One region of the Streptomyces capitiformicae genome, then DNA from elsewhere that is predicted to be linked to it. Evidence: riboswitches for the same ligand, from Rfam matches in the RefSeq annotation. Region 1 holds a riboswitch; each other region holds the start of a gene.
What was found. Region 1 has a riboswitch for cyclic di-AMP ahead of CES90_RS08535 (M23 family metallopeptidase). Riboswitches for the same ligand answer to the same signal wherever they lie in the genome.
Positions count from the first base shown of each region.

Region 2: it holds a riboswitch for cyclic di-AMP, as region 1 does, so the genes downstream of both, CES90_RS07510 (C40 family peptidase) here and CES90_RS08535 (M23 family metallopeptidase) in region 1, are expected to answer to the same signal.
Region 3: it holds a riboswitch for cyclic di-AMP, as region 1 does, so the genes downstream of both, CES90_RS35370 (LysM peptidoglycan-binding domain-containing protein) here and CES90_RS08535 (M23 family metallopeptidase) in region 1, are expected to answer to the same signal.
Region 4: it holds a riboswitch for cyclic di-AMP, as region 1 does, so the genes downstream of both, CES90_RS13520 (C40 family peptidase) here and CES90_RS08535 (M23 family metallopeptidase) in region 1, are expected to answer to the same signal.

Region 1 covers NZ_CP022161.1:1,920,017-1,924,209, forward strand. Annotated here, with positions in the region: gene CES90_RS08520 (bifunctional acetate--CoA ligase family protein/GNAT family N-acetyltransferase) at 1-153, opposite strand, end outside; gene CES90_RS08525 (HPr family phosphocarrier protein) at 342-623, shown strand; gene CES90_RS08530 (GntR family transcriptional regulator) at 791-1,513, opposite strand; gene CES90_RS08535 (M23 family metallopeptidase) at 1,745-2,530, opposite strand; cyclic di-AMP (ydaO/yuaA leader) riboswitch at 2,543-2,717, opposite strand; gene CES90_RS08540 (M16 family metallopeptidase) at 2,930-4,193, opposite strand, start outside.
Region 2 covers NZ_CP022161.1:1,679,260-1,683,452, reverse strand. Annotated here, with positions in the region: gene CES90_RS07520 (C40 family peptidase) at 1-542, opposite strand, end outside; gene CES90_RS07515 (hypothetical protein) at 1,007-1,360, shown strand; gene CES90_RS07510 (C40 family peptidase) at 1,383-2,561, opposite strand; cyclic di-AMP (ydaO/yuaA leader) riboswitch at 2,571-2,743, opposite strand; gene pcrA (DNA helicase PcrA) at 2,983-4,193, shown strand, end outside.
Region 3 covers NZ_CP022161.1:7,890,670-7,894,862, forward strand. Annotated here, with positions in the region: gene eno (phosphopyruvate hydratase) at 1-1,086, opposite strand, end outside; gene CES90_RS35370 (LysM peptidoglycan-binding domain-containing protein) at 1,518-2,219, opposite strand; cyclic di-AMP (ydaO/yuaA leader) riboswitch at 2,224-2,423, opposite strand; gene CES90_RS35375 (LysM peptidoglycan-binding domain-containing protein) at 2,609-3,619, opposite strand; gene CES90_RS35380 (cytochrome P450 family protein) at 3,803-4,193, opposite strand, start outside.
Region 4 covers NZ_CP022161.1:3,047,124-3,051,316, forward strand. Annotated here, with positions in the region: gene CES90_RS13510 (ATP-dependent Clp protease proteolytic subunit) at 60-695, shown strand; gene CES90_RS13515 (hypothetical protein) at 703-1,011, shown strand; cyclic di-AMP (ydaO/yuaA leader) riboswitch at 1,417-1,587, shown strand; gene CES90_RS13520 (C40 family peptidase) at 1,591-2,064, shown strand; gene CES90_RS13525 (DUF6328 family protein) at 2,143-2,727, shown strand; gene CES90_RS13530 (ATP-binding protein) at 2,699-3,157, opposite strand; gene CES90_RS13535 (helix-turn-helix domain-containing protein) at 3,425-4,193, shown strand, end outside.

The DNA.
Region 1 (4,193 bases):
CTTCGACTCGTCAGAGACCTGCTCGTAGAAGCTGACCAGGCGCTCGGCGTCATCAGCGGTGATGGGCCGGATGCGTGCGGTGCCGCCGTCGCGCAGCACCACGTCGGCCTCCCAGTGGGCGGGGTACTCATGCCGGTCCGACGAGGTCTGCATGGGCCCCAGAGTAAGGCTCGCGTCCGACAACGGCGCGGGACAGTCTGGGGAAACAACAGAAGCACGACGCCGGTTCGCGGTCAGGCCGTGGGCCCCGTTCCGGCACGCTTCACGATATGGGAAACTGGTCTAGACAACCCGGTCTAGACCTCTTAGAGGTACCCGATACACCTGAAGGGCAGCATCACATGGCTGAGCGCCGCGTCAACGTCGGCTGGGCCGAGGGCCTCCACGCCCGACCCGCATCCATCTTCGTCCGGGCCGCCACGGCCTCCGGTATCCCCGTGACGATCGCCAAGGCCGACGGCAACCCCGTCAACGCGGCCTCCATGCTGGCGGTCCTCGGCCTCGGCGCCAAGGGCGGCGAGGAGATCGTCCTCGCCTCCGACGCCGAGGGCGCGGACGTCGCGCTCGACCGTCTGGCGAAGCTCGTCGCCGAGGGCCTCGAGGAGCTTCCCGAGACCGTCTGAATGACGCGATAAAGGCCCGAAAGGCCAGAAAAGGGCTCGTCCGATTCATCGGGCGGGCCCTTTGCATTTCCATGGCGCGAGGAGGGGTGCGAGGAGGGAAAAATGTTCTGCGGGCAGCAGAAATAACACCCCTCGAATTCCTACCCTCTTTGTATACGGCTCCCGTGTTAATGACGCAGGCTCGGCGTGTTTACGGGGTGTTGCGAAGTCCTCACACGATCCGGGCGCTCGGCCGCGCCAAGCGCGCCAGGCCCGCCGGGCCCACTCGGGAATCGGAGCCGGTGCGCGGCGGTGGCGCGCTCGGTGTGCAGGGCGGTGATCGTCCGCGCGCGCTCGCTGTCGCCGCGCGCGACCGCGTCCACGATGCCGCCGTGCTCCGCCCAGGACTCCACGGGGTTGGCCGGCGCCTCGACCGCGTACATCCAGGCGATCTTGTGCCGCAGCTGGGCGAGTGTCGAGGTCAGGGCGGGGCTTCCGGAGGCCTGGGCGAGCGTCTCGTGGAACCAGCCGCCCAGCGAGCGCAGATCCTCGCTGTTGCCCCGCCTGGCCCGCTCCTGGCCCAGCCTGACCAGGCCGCGCAGCACCTTGAGGTGCGCCTCGGTGCGGCGCTGGGCGGCGCGGGCGGCGCCCAGCGGCTCCAGCAGCATGCGCATCTCCAGCAGGTCGGCGGCCTCCTGCTCGGTGGGCTCGGCGACACACGCGCCCGCGTGCCTGCGGGTCACCACGAAGCCCTCGGCCTCCAGCGTGCGCAGCGCCTCGCGCACGGGGACACGGCTGACGCCGTACCGGCGCGCGAGCAGTTCCTCGGTGAGACGGCTGCCGCGCTCGTAGACACCCGCGACGATGTCATCACGGATCGCCGTGCATACCGAGTGCGCCGGAATACGCATGACCGACCTCCGCCTTAATCCCCGTGAAACGTCGCTGATTGACGTGTGTTCAAGCGACTCTATTGCAGCGGGCCGGAATTTCCGATGGCGGGTCGGAATCCATGGATATTTTTTGGACAGGAGGTACGTCACAACGGACAAGGGCGTACCTCACAACGGACAAGGCGTACGTCGCAACGAGGAAAGCCCCGGCTGGGTGAGCCGGGGCCTCCTGAAGCGCTGAGCGGTTCGTCAGACGTTCACGCCGTGCGAGCGCAGGTACGCGACGGGGTCGATGTCCGAGCCGTACTCGGCGGTCGTCCGGGCCTCGAAGTGCAGATGCGCGCCGGTGACGTTGCCGGTCGCACCGGAGAGGCCTATCTGCTGGCCGGGGGTGACCGTCTGGCCGACGGAGACGGCTATGGACGACAGGTGGCCGTACTGGGTGTACGTGCCGTCGTTCATCTTGATGACGATGTTGTTGCCGTAGGCACCACCCCAGCCCGCCTCGACGACGGTGCCGGAGCCGACCGCCAGGACGGCCGTGCCGGACGCCGCGTGGAAGTCGACACCGGTGTGGCTGCCGGAGGACCAGACGGCGCCACCGGTCTTGTAGCCGGTGGAGACGTACGAGCCGCTGATGGGGGCGACATAGGAGTTGAGGCGCTCGCGCTCGGCGGCGCGGGCGGCGCGCGCCTTGGCCTCCTCCCGCTCCTCGGCCGCCTTGCGCTCCTGCTCGGCCTTCTCGGCGGCGGCCTTGCGGGCCTCCTCCTGTGCCTTCTGCTTGGCGGCGGCCACCTCGGCGGCCTGCTGCTGGGCGATGGCCTGGGCGTCGACCTGCTCGGCGACCGTGTCACCGAGCGCGATGATCTGGTTCAGGCCGGTCTGCTCGGGGGCGGGCTCCGCGGCGAGCGCCGGGACGGACACGGTGCCGATGACACCGGTGGTCGTGAGAGCGGCGACGCCCACGGTCCTCGTGGTCGTGCGCTGCACGCGGCGGGGACGGCGGTGCTTCCCGGGGGCGCGGGTGAACGCCATGAAGAGGCTGGTCCTTTCCTTCCCTCTCGCCTACCGGGTTAGCTGACGGGTTCGGAGCAGGAAGGTCTCCTACGGAAGCCCCTCGTTTCGCGGCGCTTCGCGAAGGGCGTCCGATTCACCCCAGGGACTGCGGTGGGTCCCCGGCTCCCCTGGCTCGCGCCGTACGGGGACTCGGCGATGACTGTCCGGTGCCGCGGGCGCGGCGAACTGCTGGCGAACAGCCGGACTGACGCTAAGCGGGCCGCCGTTGAAATAACAAACGCATCACGGGTTTTGAGGCGTACGCCACAGGGCAGACGTGCAACCTCCCCCATCAATATGGACAAACGGGCCCCTGGTGACTCTTCCGTCACCAGGGGCCCGTAATGCGCGTACTTCTGCCCCAGCTCTACTCGGCCTCTACTCGGCCGGTACGACGGTGACTTCGCCGATGCCGAGGGCCCTGACCGGCTCCTCGATCTGGGCGGCGTCACCGACGAGGACGGTCACCAGACGGTCCACCGGGAAGGCGCTCACGGCGGCCGCGGTGGCCTCCACGGTGCCGGTGGCGGCGAGCTGTTGGTACAGCGTCGACTGGTAGTCGTCCGGCAGGTGCTGCTCGACCTGGTCGGCCAGCGTGCTCGCCACGGCCGCGGCCGTCTCGAACTTGAGGGGGGCGACCCCGACGAGGTTCTGCACGGCGACGTCGCGCTCGGCGTCGGTCAGCCCCTCTGCGGCGAGGGTGCGCAGCACCGTCCACAGGTCGTCCAGCGCCGGCCCGGTGTTCGGGGTGTCGACGGAGCCACTGATGGCGAGCATCGCGACACCCGACCCGTCGGGCGCGGAGCGCAGCACCTGGCCGAACGCGCGCACACCGTAGGTGTAGCCCTTCTCCTCGCGCAGGACGCGGTCCAGCCGGGAGGTGAGGGTGCCGCCGAGGCAGTAGGTGCCGAGCACCTGAGCCGGCCACACGCGGTCGTGCCGGTCGGCGCCCACACGGCCGATGAGCAGCTGCGTCTGGACGGACCCGGGGCGGTCCACGATGACGACCCGCCCGGTGTCGTCGGCGCTCACGGGCGGAACGGGGCGCGGCTTGGCCGCAGAGCCGGTCCAGGCGCCCAGGGTGTCGCCGAGCAGCGCGTCGAGGTCGACCCCGGTGAGGTCGCCGACGACCACGGCGGTGGCCGTGGCGGGGCGTACGTGGTTCTCGTAGAAGGCGCGTACGGCCGCGGAGTCGATCCGCTCGACGGTCTCCTCGGTGCCCTGGCGGGGGCGCGACATGCGTGAGGCGGCCGGGAACAGCTGCTTGGAGAGCTCCTTCGCGGCGCGGCGGCCCGGGTTGGCGGTCTCGTGCGGGATCTCGTCGAGCCGGTTCGCCACCAGGCGCTCGATCTCGCTGTCCGCGAACGCGGGGGCCCTGAGGGCGTCGGCGAGCAGGCCCAGGGCCTTCGCCAGCCGTGAGACGGGAACTTCGAGGGAGAGCCGGACGCCGGGGTGGTCGGCGTGCGAGTCGAGGGTGGCGCCGCAACGCTCCAGTTCGGCGGCGAACTCCTCGGCGGAGTGCTTGTCGGTGCCCTCGGAGAAGGCCCTGGTCATGATCGTGGCGACGCCGTCCAGGCCGGCGGGCTCGGCGTCCAGGGGAGCGTCGAGGAGGACCTCGACGGCGACGACCTGCTGGCCGGGG
Region 2 (4,193 bases), 240 kb from region 1:
CGCTTCAGCTCCGTCTGCCGGGTCTTGAACGTGCCCAGTTCGACGCGGGCGGCACCGCGCAGCCGTTCGATCTCCTGCAACTGCTGCCGTACGCTCGCCACGTCCGCCGCCTGTCTGCCGCCGACCCGCTCGGCGAGGGCCGCGCGGTCCAGGTACTGGTCCGGATCGCCGGAGAGCGCCAGTTGCCACGAGGGATCCATGCCCCCGTTCCGGTACTGCGCCGCCGCCAGCGAACCCAGCTCGTCCCGAGCCGAGTTGAGCCTGTCGGTGCGGCGGGCCGCCTGGTCGCGGAGCTCCTCCAGGTTCTCCTGCGCCTTGTCGGCCTTCTCCTTCGCGCCGTTGTACTTCTCGGTGGAGACCTCGGCCTCCTCGTACAGCTTGTTCACCTTGGCCTTGACCTGGTCCGGCGTGAGCTGTGGATCGGCGTGCCCGATGCCGTCGAACCCGGTCGCCGTCGCCGCGCTCGCGAGGGCGAAGGTCGCGGCGGTGCGGAACGTATGGCCGCCGAGCGAGCGCTGTCTGGGCTTGCGGTGCGCTGCCACGTGGACTCCATGTCCTCTCGTACGACCGCCGTCCGTACGTCGGTGCGCACGGACCGCCTGGGGGAACGGTTACGCGTCCGGCGGCGGCCCGCACAGGGGGGAGCGGGACACCGCCGGACCTTCTCGGCGGTGGTGTCCGACTGCCGCCCCTGGCCCGGGCGGCGGTGGGGAGCCGGCCACCTGGTGGAGGACGCTAAGCCTGGCTGTGTCCACCTGGTAACGCTTTGTGCGGAAGTGGCGTGCACCGACCGTGACATGACCGTATGTGACCGTGATCCAGCCCTGGCGTCGCCGACTTCACGCTCTGCGATGACCGATGCGGTGATTTCGAGCCGGACGGGGGTGAAGTGGTGCTATGGAGCGCATATATGCAAGATCGTCGGGGCGTGATCGGAGGTGCTGCTTACGCTGCGCAGCCTGCCCCGGTGCCCGGCGGAACCCGGTCCTCTCATTAGGCTCCGCCCATGGACGTACTCATCCACCTCTTCGTCGCCCTCCACATCATCGGCATCGCCGCCCTCCTCGGCGGTTTCCTCACGCAGATGAAGGCGATGGGCCAGGGCACCGCCCGCTTCGTCCCCGCGATGCTCCACGGCGCCCTCACCATGCTGGTCACCGGCGCCGTCCTCGTCGGCCTCAACCAGGCCGACGGCCAGCCCGTCAACAACATCAAGATCGGCGTGAAGCTGGCCCTGCTGGTCGTGATCCTGGGGCTGGTGTACGTGAAGCGGGACGAGGAGGCGGTGGAGAAGCCGCTCTTCGGCCTGGTCGGCCTGCTGACGACCGCGAACATCTTCATCGCGGTGCTCTGGACGTGAGGCCCTGAGGTCTTTTTCGGACCTACGCCGGCCGCACCACGCTGTGGATCGACGACTCCCCGTCGTAGAACACCGACTCCTCCCGCACATACGTTCCCGGCTTCGGCGCGTGGATCATCATGCCGTTGCCGATGTAGAGGCCGACATGGCCGATGTTGTCGTAGAAGAAGATGAGATCGCCGGGCTTCGCGTTCGCGAGGGAGACGGTGGTGCCCGCGTTGACCTGGTCGTAGGTCGTGCGGGGGAGGTCGACGCCGGCGGCCTTCCAGGCGGCCTGGGTGAGGCCGGAGCAGTCGTAGGAGCCGGGGCCGGTGGCGCCCCAGACGTACGGCTTGCCGATCTGCTCGCGGGCGAAGGTGAGGGCCTTGGCGGCCTTCGAAGCGTACGTCGAGTCCTCGACCGTCGTGGTCGTGGACGTGTTCGTCTCGGGGGCCGTGGCGGTGGAGGTCTCCTGCTGGGCCTCCTGAGTCTGCTGGGAAGACTGGGCCGCCTGGGCCGCCGCCTGCTGACGCGCCAGCTCCTCCGCCTTGCGGTCGGCCTCCTCCTGCTTGCGCTGCTCGATCGCGGCGAGCCGGGCCTTCTCCTCGGCGGTCAGCTGCGACAGCAGTTCACGGGCCTCGGCGAGCTTCGCCTGGACCTTGGCCTTGCTGGACTTGAGGGTGTTCTGCGACTCGGTGAGCTGCTCAAGGCTCTCGGTCGCCTTCTGGCGCTGCTCGGTCGCTTCGGCCTGCTGCGTGATGTAGTCGTCGACGGCGCCCTTCTGGCGGTCCGTCAGCCGGTCCATCAGCTGGTTCTGGTCGAAGTAGTCCTGCGGGTTGTCCGCCAGGAGCAGCGACGCCGCGTCGGGGGAGGCCGCCCCCGTGCGGTACTGGGCGGCCGCGAACGAACCCAGTTGCTCCCGCGCCTGGTTGAGCTTCTCCGTGCGCTCGGCGACATCGTCGAGGAGGGCATCGACCTTCTTCTTCTGCTTGGTCGTCTTCTCCTTGACCGAGTTGTAGTTCTCGGTCGCCGACTCCGCCTGACGGTAGAGGTCGTCTACCTTCTTCTCGACCTCCTCCAGGCTCGGCTTGTCGTCGGCCGAGGGGGCGGCGTTGGCCGACTGGGAGAGCAGGGCCACTGAGGTGAGGGCGGCCGTGGCGAGGGCCGGGGTGCGTATGCCCGCGCGTGTTCGGGCCGGACGCGGCTTGCGGTGCGGCGCCATGGTTCGGCGTCTCCTTCCGTAATCCGCCTACCGAGTTAGCTGTCGGGTTCGGGCGCGTGCTTCGGAAGGTTTGCCCTACGACCCTTGCCGCGCATGGCAGTCGGGTCGATTCACCCCAGAGGTCGGTGGGTCCCCGGCTCCGGCAGCCAGGAGAGGCGTACCGGACTCGGCGGAGGCCGTGCGGCCCGGCGACGTTCGCCGGTTGGGTCGTACGGCCCGGCGAAACGCTAGCCAACACATGTGGCCCTTGTGAAGGTTGATGTTCGATATGCCCGATACGTTTTCGTGACCTTAGCCTCTCGGACGCGATAAGCGCTACGATCGATCGCTTACCGTTGTGAGGTGGGTGCGGTGGGTGATGTGCATCGACTTCCCGGGGCGGCCCCTCGCTGTCAGTGGGGGCGCCTAGACTCGGAGAGCGATGAGCAGCCTCTTTGACGACAGCTTCCTGGCGGACCTCCAGGCCCCCCGCGGCCACGAGGAGGAGCACCCGCCACCGCCCGAGGACGATCACGCTCCGGAGCCGGTTCCGGACGATCTGTTCGGCGGGAAGTTCGACGTGCCGCCGGACCGGGACGCCTACTACCGCGACGGCGCGCCCCGCCCCGCCATCGACCCGGCGGCGCTCCTGGACGGGCTGAACGAGAACCAGCGCGCGGCCGTCGTGCACGCCGGCTCCCCGCTGCTCATCGTGGCCGGCGCCGGCTCCGGCAAGACCCGTGTGCTCACCCACCGCATCGCCCATCTGCTCGGCGAGCGGAACGTGCACCCGGGCCAGATCCTCGCGATCACCTTCACCAACAAGGCCGCGGGCGAGATGAAGGAGCGCGTCGAGCAGCTCGTCGGCCCGCGCGCCAACGCGATGTGGGTGATGACGTTCCACAGCGCCTGCGTCCGCATCCTGCGCCGCGAGAGCAAGAAGCTCGGCTTCACGTCGTCCTTCTCGATCTACGACGCCGCTGACAGCAAGCGCCTCATGGCTCTCGTCTGCCGTGACCTGGACCTCGACCCCAAGCGCTTCCCGCCCAAGTCCTTCAGCGCCAAGATCTCGAACCTCAAGAACGAGCTGATCGACGAGGAGGACTTCGCCGCCCAGGCATCCGACGGCTTCGAGAAGACCCTCGCCCAGGCCTACGCGCTCTACCAGTCCCGCCTCCGTGAGGCCAACGCGCTCGACTTCGACGACCTGATCATGACGACGGTCAACCTGCTGCGCGCCTTCCCGGACGTCGCCGAGCACTACCGCCGTCGCTTCCGCCACGTCCTCGTCGACGAGTACCAGGACACCAACCACGCCCAGTACGCCCTGGTCAGAGAGTTGGTCGGCACCTCCGAGCATCCCGTGGACGTACCGCCCAGCGAGTACGACGTACCGCCCGCCGAGCTCTGCGTCGTGGGTGACGCCGACCAGTCGATCTACGCCTTCCGCGGTGCGACGATCCGCAACATCCTCCAGTTCGAGGAGGACTACCCGGACGCGACGACGATCCTGCTGGAGCAGAACTACCGCTCCACGCAGACGATTCTCTCCGCGGCCAACGCGGTCATCGAGCGCAACGAGTCCCGCCGCCCCAAGAACCTGTGGACCAACGCGGGCGCGGGTGCGCAGATCACCGGCTATGTCGCCGACAC
Region 3 (4,193 bases), 6.0 Mb from region 1:
GGACATCATGCACTTGAAGCCGTTGCGCTGGGCCAGCTCGACGGCGTCCAGGGTCTCGGTGAGGGAACCGATCTGGTTCACCTTCACCAGCAGGGCGTTGGCGGCGCCCTCCTCGATACCGCGGGCCAGACGCTCGGGGTTGGTGACGAACAGGTCGTCACCAACGAGCTGCACCTTGTCGCCGAGGCGCTCGGTGATGGTCTTCCAGCCGTCCCAGTCGTCCTCGAACAGCGGGTCCTCGATGGAGACGAGCGGGTAGGCGTCGACGAGCTCGGCGTAGTAGTCCGTCATCTCGGCGGCGGAGCGCTCCTTGCCCTCGAAGACGTACACGCCGTCCTTGTAGAACTCGGAGGCGGCGACGTCGAGCGCCAGGGCGATCTGCTCGCCGGGGGTGTAACCGGCCTCCTTGACGGCCTCGAGGATGAGGTCGAGGGCGGCGCGGTTCGAGTCCAGGTTCGGGGCGAAGCCGCCCTCGTCGCCGAGGCCGGTGTTCAGGCCCTTGCGCTTCAGCACCTTCTTGAGGGTGTGGTAGACCTCGGCGCCCCAGCGCAGGGCCTCGGAGAAGGACTCCGCGCCGATCGGGGCGATCATGAACTCCTGGATGTCCACGTTGGTGTCGGCGTGCGAGCCGCCGTTCAGGATGTTCATCATCGGCACCGGCAGCAGGTGCGCGTTCGGGCCGCCCAGGTAGCGGAAGAGCGGGAGGTCGCTGGCCTCGGAGGCGGCGTGGGCGACGGCGAGGGAGACGCCGAGGATGGCGTTGGCGCCGAGGGAGCCCTTGTTGTCGGTGGCGTCCAGGTCGAACATCGCCTGGTCGATCAGGCGCTGCTCGGTGGCGTCGTAGCCGACGAGCTCCGGGCCGATCTGCTCGATCACCGCGAGGACGGCCTTCTCGACACCCTTGCCGAGGTAGCGGTTGGGGTCGCCGTCACGGAGCTCGATGGCCTCGAAGGCACCCGTGGAGGCGCCGGACGGAACGGCGGCACGACCCGTGCTGCCGTCGTCGAGGCCGACCTCGACCTCGACCGTGGGGTTGCCTCGGGAGTCCAGGATTTCCCGGGCTACGACGACGTCGATGGACGGCACGAGCATCTCCTTCTTGGGATGTGACGCGATGTGACGCTGTTTGCGACTAGAGCCTAACCGCCCCGGGACTGTCGGCAGCCGACCGACCGTCCCGTGGACGAAGAGACCGTACCGATTGTTCCATGCCGGAACAAAGGGGAGGGGGCGGGGAAGTGAACAAGGAGGTGACAGGGGGAGGTGACAGGGGGGAGGTGACAGCAGGGCGGCAGGGAGGTGGCGGCCAAGGAGGGCGGGCAAGAAAAAGCCCGCTCCGGTGCGTACGGGGGGAGTGCGCACCGGAGCGGGGAACCCGTGGGGGACAGGGGGGTTGCCCTCACGAGGTCTTCACTAAGGAGGACACGGATGTGAGCGGACTGTGGTTCAGCTGAGGAGCGGCCTGTTTTTCGGCACAGCCGAACCGGTCGCACAGCCCGCTCACATCCGCCCGGTCGTCAGCTCAGGTGGAGCTGCTGGCCGGGGTAGATGAAGTCGGCGTCGTCGATGATGTCCTGGTTCAGCTCGTAGAGCTTCTCCCAGCCACCTTCGACGTTCTCCTCCTCGGCGATGCCGCTGAGGGTGTCGCCGGAGACGACCTTGTACTCGCCGTCGCCCTTCTTGACCTTCTTGCCGGTCGGGGTCTCGACGGTGGCGCGCTCGGAGGAGCGGGAGGCGCGGGTCTCCTGAGTGCTCTCCTGGGTGCTCTCCTGCGAGGAGCCGGAGTTCGAGCCCGAGTTCGAGTTCGAGGAGCCGCTGTCGGAGGCGGCGGCACCGTCGTAGGAGGCGCTGGACAGGCCCGTGCCGCAGACCGGCCAGGCACCCTTGCCCTGGCCCGCGAGGACCTTCTCGGCTATCTCGATCTGCTGGGCCTTGGTGGCCTGGTCGGCGGTGGCGGCGTACTTCGTACCGCCATAGCCGGCCCAGGTGGAGGCGGCGAACTGCAGACCGCCGTAGTAGCCGTTGCCGGTGTTGATGGACCAGTCGCCGCCGGACTCGCACTGGGCGACCGCGTCCCACTCGGAGGCGGTGGCGGCCGAGGCGCTGCCGGCGACCATCAGCGGAGCGGCGATGGCGGCGGCACCGGTGACGCCGACGACGGCGATGGCACGGGCGGCCTTGCTCGGGCGGCGGTGCTTGCCCTTGCTGGAAAACAGCATGGAGTGATCCCCTCACCGACGCCTGCGAGGTGAGCTGTCGGGTTCGGGCCGGTTGAGTTGCCCGGCCGCGCTCGTTCGCCTTTCGGCTCACATCGCGCGGCTTCACCCCGAGCCGGTTCCGGTCGTGCGACCCCGAAGGGCCTCAACTGCCGGACCCGGCACTTACCTTGGGTCCCCCGCTCCTGCCTACGGCGCTTGACGCGACGACTGTTCCCACGCGGCCGTTGACAGGATTCGGCGTGACGACCGCAGGGGCCCGCTGTGGTGCGAGCGGTCACGACCGTAATCACGTGATTCGCCGAATATCAAAGACGATCAGGGGGTCTGTGATTCATCTCCCACCGAGATCAAAACGGGCATTCGGGGGCGAACCATGACCCGAACTCTCGCTACTTTTCGCCCGTTTCGACACCGACTTCGAGGGTCTGACCGGGAAGGATAAGGTCCGGGTCAGTTCCAACCGTGCCCTCGTTCTCGGCGTACAGCTCACGCCACCCGCCCTGAAGGGCAAGGGAGTCCGCGATGGACGTCAGACTGTCCCCTTCGCGGACGGTGTACGAGGCATGGACGGCGTCGACGGTTTCGCGCGCGGCCTCGCCGCCCCGGGAGGCGTGACGGCCCGAGGGCGAGGACGAGGACGAGGAGGATTCGGTACGGGCGTTGTCGTCGGCGCTCTCGTCAGCGCTCGCACCCCGATGGCGACCGCTGCCGGCGTCATCCGCGGAAGAGCTGTCGGATCCCTGCGAGACATCGCTGCCGGAGTCACCGGATTCGACGGAGTCACCGGATTCGGCGGATTCGCCGGAGTTCTTGGAGTCGTTCGAATCGACGTCGGCCTTGATGGAGCCTTCTGCGGCATCCGGGGAAGAGTCGGACGTTTCGGATGAATTGGACGAGTCGGCGGAGCGGGAGGAATCGGGTGTTTCAGGGGATTCAGCCGACTTCGTCGATTCCGTGGAACTGGATGAATCACCCGAGTTCGACGAATCGTCCGCGACACCGGTGTCCACATCGGCGGTACCGGAGTCGCCGCCGAGGTTGTGGAGCAGCCCGCAGGTGGACCAGACGCCGACGCCCTGGTCGGCGAGGATCTTCTCGGCGACGGCTATTTGCTGTGAACGGCTGGCCTGGTCGGGGCTGGTGGCGTAGTCGAGGCCGCCGTAGCTCTCCCAGTTCTCCTGGGTCATCTGGAGGCCGCCGTAGCGTCCGTTGCCGGTGTCCGCGCTCCAGGAGCCGCCGCTCTCGCACTCCGCCACCTGGTCCCAGGTGGTTCCGCTGGCCGCGCTCGCGCCGGTGGCGCCGAGGAATGGGATGGCGATGGCGGAGCCGGTCACTCCGGCGGCGACGAGGAGGGCCGGAGCCTGACGGGGGCGACGGTGACGACCGGTCCCGGAGAGCATGCGGTTGCCTTTCACACGACAGCAGTGACCTGTGCGAAGGGTGTGGCGGCCCTTCGCACTGATGCGTGAACGTATCGGCAGTCGATCAGTTGTCACAAGTTAATGCAGCGTAGATCACGTGAAGATCACAGACTTGAGAGTCTGTCATGTATCGGCGCCGGGTGGGGTACTGCTACTGGCCGCTTACGAGGTACCACCATCGGCCACCCGAACCGGCTTGAACTCCACCGGAAGGGTGCGCAATCCACGCATAATGAGCCCACCGCGCCACCGCAAATCGGCCGGATTCACCGCGAGTTGCAGGTCGGGGAGGCGGGTGAGGAGCGTGGCCAGCGCGGTCTGTCCTTCGAGGCGGGCAAGAGGTGCGCCGAGGCAGTAGTGGATGCCGTGGCCGTAACCGAGGTGCTGGTTGTCGCGGCGGGAGAGATCGAGGGTGTCAGGGTCGTTGAAGCGGGCCGGGTCGCGATCGGCGGCGGCGAGGACGACGAGGACGGGATCGCCGGGAGCGATGTCCTGGCCGCCGATGGTCAGGGGCTGGGTGGCGAAGCGCCAGGTGGCGAGTTCGACGGGGCCG
Region 4 (4,193 bases), 1.1 Mb from region 1:
GTACGTACGTCCTGTACATTTTTTACGGTTGCCGATCAGAGGAGGCGTGGCCCATGCCCATGAACCGACCGTCGACCCGCTATGTGCTGCCCGAGTTCACCGAGCGCACCAGTACGGGTCACCGGACGATGGATCCGTACTCGAAGCTGTTGGAAGAACGGATCGTGTTCCTCGGGACGCAGATCGACGACACCTCGGCGAACGATGTGATGGCGCAGTTCATGCACCTCGAGTACCAGTCCCCGGACCGGGACATCTCGCTGTACATCAACTCCCCCGGCGGCTCGTTCAGCGCGATGACGGCGCTTTACGACACGATCCAGTTCGTCACCTGCGATGTAGAGACCATCTGCCTGGGGCAGGCGGGGTCGTCAGCCGCGGTACTGCTGGCGGCGGGCACACCGGGCAAGCGGTTCGTGCTGCCGGGCGCCCGGGTGGTGATCCAGCAGCCGGCGCTGACCGAACCGGTCGAGGGACAGGCGAGCGATCTGGCCATCCAGGCCGAGGAGTTGATGCGCAACCGCCGGAAGCTGGAGGAGATGCTCGTACGGCACACCGGGCAGAGCCACGAGCGGATCAGCGGGGACATCGAGCGGGACAAGATCCTCGACGCGGAGGCCGCGGTGGAGTACGGCCTGGCCGACCGGCTCATCCCGAGCCGCAAGACCTCGCGCACGCTCCCCGGCGCGAGGTGAGCCGCCGATGCTTCCACCCGAGTTGCCGCCGTTGCCCGCTCTCACGCGTGCCGAGGCGGAGCTGATCGACCGTTATCTGGACGTGGTGGACCTGCTGGGCCGGATCAATCCGGCCCGTCCCGGCGACACGTACCGCGGACTGCGGGCCGCGCAGGCCCTCGTCGGCAAGGCGACCGCACTGCGCGACGCGCTCGAACTGATGCACAGGCGGGGGGAGAACGAGGTGCATGCCCCCACCCTCGCGCGGGCGCTACGGGTCCTCGACGGCGAGCGCCGCGCCGCCCGCGTCACCCTGCCGCCCGGAACGGAGAGTTGACCGGCACGCACGGCGCGTGCGACCCGGTGGCCGTCTGAACGGAGGCCGGGTCGTGCGCCGTACTGAAGGGTGTCAGGCCCGGACTTGGGGCGGACCGAGTGGTATCGGCGCAACGACGTACTCGCTCATCCCGCTTCAGGCCCCGTGGAGTTGAGCAACATGCCTGCTTACGGGACGGAATATGGCATTCCGATGCTGGTGCGAGCCTCCTTGCGGGGTGGACATCTTCGCCGAAATCGCCCCGTCCACCCGAATATGCAGGTGGTGAGTAAGGCCACAAATCCCCGATTCCGTTGGGATTTTCGGACTTCCGTGCGTCAAGATCCCTTCCTGACGACAAGCCCCCGCCACAGCGGCGGGGCGATCCGGGTGGACGCCGAGTCCTGCCGCCGCCCGGATGACCGGTCGACAGGATTGCATCGGCAGGAGTGGAGGACCCAAGCACGACGGGTCGCCGGAACGGTCAAGCCATGACCGGGCCGAGCAGCCCTTGGGGTGAAGCCGCGTCAGCGGCCGGGCAACTTCGCCAGCCCGAATCCGACAGGTCATCCTTCACAGGCGGCTGACGAAGGGTTGCGCATGACTGCGCTCAATCGTGTCCCGTCGCTGTTGACCCGGGCCGGTACGGCCTCGGCCCTCACCATCGCCGCCGTCGGCGGCAGCATCGTGGTCCCGGGCGTCGCATCCGACGCCGAGGCCGCCACAGTGGCGTCGAAGGCACTCAAGGTCGCGGCTTCCAAGAAGGGCTCCCCTTACAAGTACGGCGCCAAGGGCCCTCGCAGGTTCGACTGCTCCGGGCTGACGCTCTACGCGTTCAAGAAGGTGGGCAAGAAGCTGCCCCGTACCGCCCAGCAGCAGTACAACAAGACGAAGCACATCTCCGCGAGCAACCGCAAGCTCGGAGACCTCGTGTTCTTCCACTCGGGGTCGAACGTCTACCACGTCGGCATCTACGCGGGGAAGGGAAAGATCTGGCACTCGCCGAAGACCGGTGACGTCGTACGGCTCCAGAAGATCTGGACCAAGAGCGTCTGGTACGGCCGGGTCCGCTAGGCCCAACCGTGGGGGCGGCGGGCAAGCTCCGCCGCCCCGGCGGGCGTAACGCGGGCCGTGCCGGATACCCGTACGCCCATGGCCGACGAACGCCCCCACCCCGCACGCGACGAGCGCTTCGAAGCACGTAACGAGACGCACCTCGAACGCGCCGACCGCAACTTCGCCGAACTGCTGCAGGAGTTGCGGGTCACCCAGACCGGGGTACAGATCCTCTTCGCGTTCCTGCTGACGCTGGCTTTCACCCCGCGCTTCCCGGACCTCGACTCGGTCCAGCGCGCCACATACGTCACCACGCTTCTGCTGGCGGTTCTCGCGGCCGCGCTGTTCACCGCTCCGGCGGCGCTGCACCGCTCGCTGTTCCAGCAGAGCGCCAAGCCCGCCATCGTGCGGGTCTCGTCCCGGCTGGCCGGCGTGGGCCTGGCCGTCCTGATGCCCGCCTTCGCCGGATCGGTACTGCTGGTCGTGGATGTGACCCTCGGCAGGGCGGCCGGTGTCGCCGCCTGCGCCGGCACACTCCTCGTGTGCCTGTTCCTGTGGGGTCTGCTCCCGAAGCTGGTGGGGCGGTCCGGTCGCGACGGCGGCTCGTCAACACCGTCACCGTCACCCGCACGGGCTCGTGGAGAGTCGCCCGTCAGGGCTCCTGCGGACCCCCTGCCCTGATCGGTTGCACGGGGACCGTCCATGGCAGTTCGATCGCCACCGTCTTACCGCCCTCACGCGTGGGTCTGACGCTCAGTCTGCCGCCGCACTCGGCGGTCAGCCAGCGAATGATGACCATGCCCCGGCCGTTGTCCTGCTGGACCCCGGCGGGCAGCCGTTTCGGAAAGCGTGGATGACTGTCGGTGACACCGATGCGCAGTTGCTCGTCCCGGTCCAGGGCGATGTCCACGGTGAACGTGGGTGACTGACCGAGCGTGTGCTGGACGGCGTTGGTGGCGAGTTCGGACACGATCAGGCGCACGGTGTCCGCGATGCCCGTGCCGCTCGGCAGGCCCCATTCGGCGAGCACGGAGGCGACGTAGTTGCGGGCCGCGGACACCGAAGCGGGATCGCTCGGCAGAGTGACGGATGCTTCCTGATGATCTGCCATGGCACGGTCGTCCCTTTCCCACGGGACCGATGTCCGACAGGGAGCGGATGGTTCGAGTACGGTCCCGGACTGGTGCTTCGCGCCAGACTGCCACTACCTGGGCCGTCACGGGTGGCGATCGACCAAGATATGCATATATCTGTCGCTCGAAGCAGTGAACTCTCCGACGACCGACCGTATTCAGGTGGACTCTCGGTCCATCCTCTGTCATCACCCGACCTCCGCGCGCCGGCCTGACCACCCCGCGCCTGGCGGAAGGAGAATCCCATGCAATACGGTCCGGCGGTGCGCCGCCGCAAGCTCGGTGCCGAGTTGCGCGTCCTGCGCACCGGATCCGGGCTCACGAGTATCGAGGCGGCCCGGCTGGTGGGCTGGCACCAGTCCAAGGTGAGCCGGATCGAGACGGGCGCCAGTGGGGTGAAGCCCGCTGACGTACGGAAGCTACTGGACGCGTACGAGGTCGGCGACACCGAATTGCGGGGGCTGCTGCTGGCCTTGGCGGGCTCCGAGGACGGCGGGGGGCGGCACAACTGGTGGCACGCGTATCGCGGGGTGCTGCCGCCGACGTACCGGGACTTCATCAGCCTGGAGTCGCAGGCCAGCGGGATACGGACGCTGGAGACCTCGGTCGTACCAGGGCTCTTGCAGATCCCGGAGTACGCCCGGGCGGTGACGCGGGCCGCGGTGGAGGGGCTGGAAGACGACAAACTCGACACGCTCGTGGAAGTGCGGCTCGCGCGGCAGGACGTACTGCGCGGAAATCCGCCGATGGAGCTCAGCGCCGTGCTCGACGAGGGGGTTTTGCGGCGGGAGGTCGGCGGTCCCGAGATCATGGCCCGCCAGCTGGGGCGTCTGGTCGAGGCGGCGGCCCTTCCTCAGGTGCGACTGCAGGTGCTGCCGTTCACTGCCGGGGCACACATCGGCATCACCGGACCTTTCGTCATTTTCTCATTTAGGAGCACTTCCGATCTGGACGTGGTTGTTCTCGACCACTTGACGAGTAGCCTCTACCTGGAGCGGAAAGAAGACCTCAGGG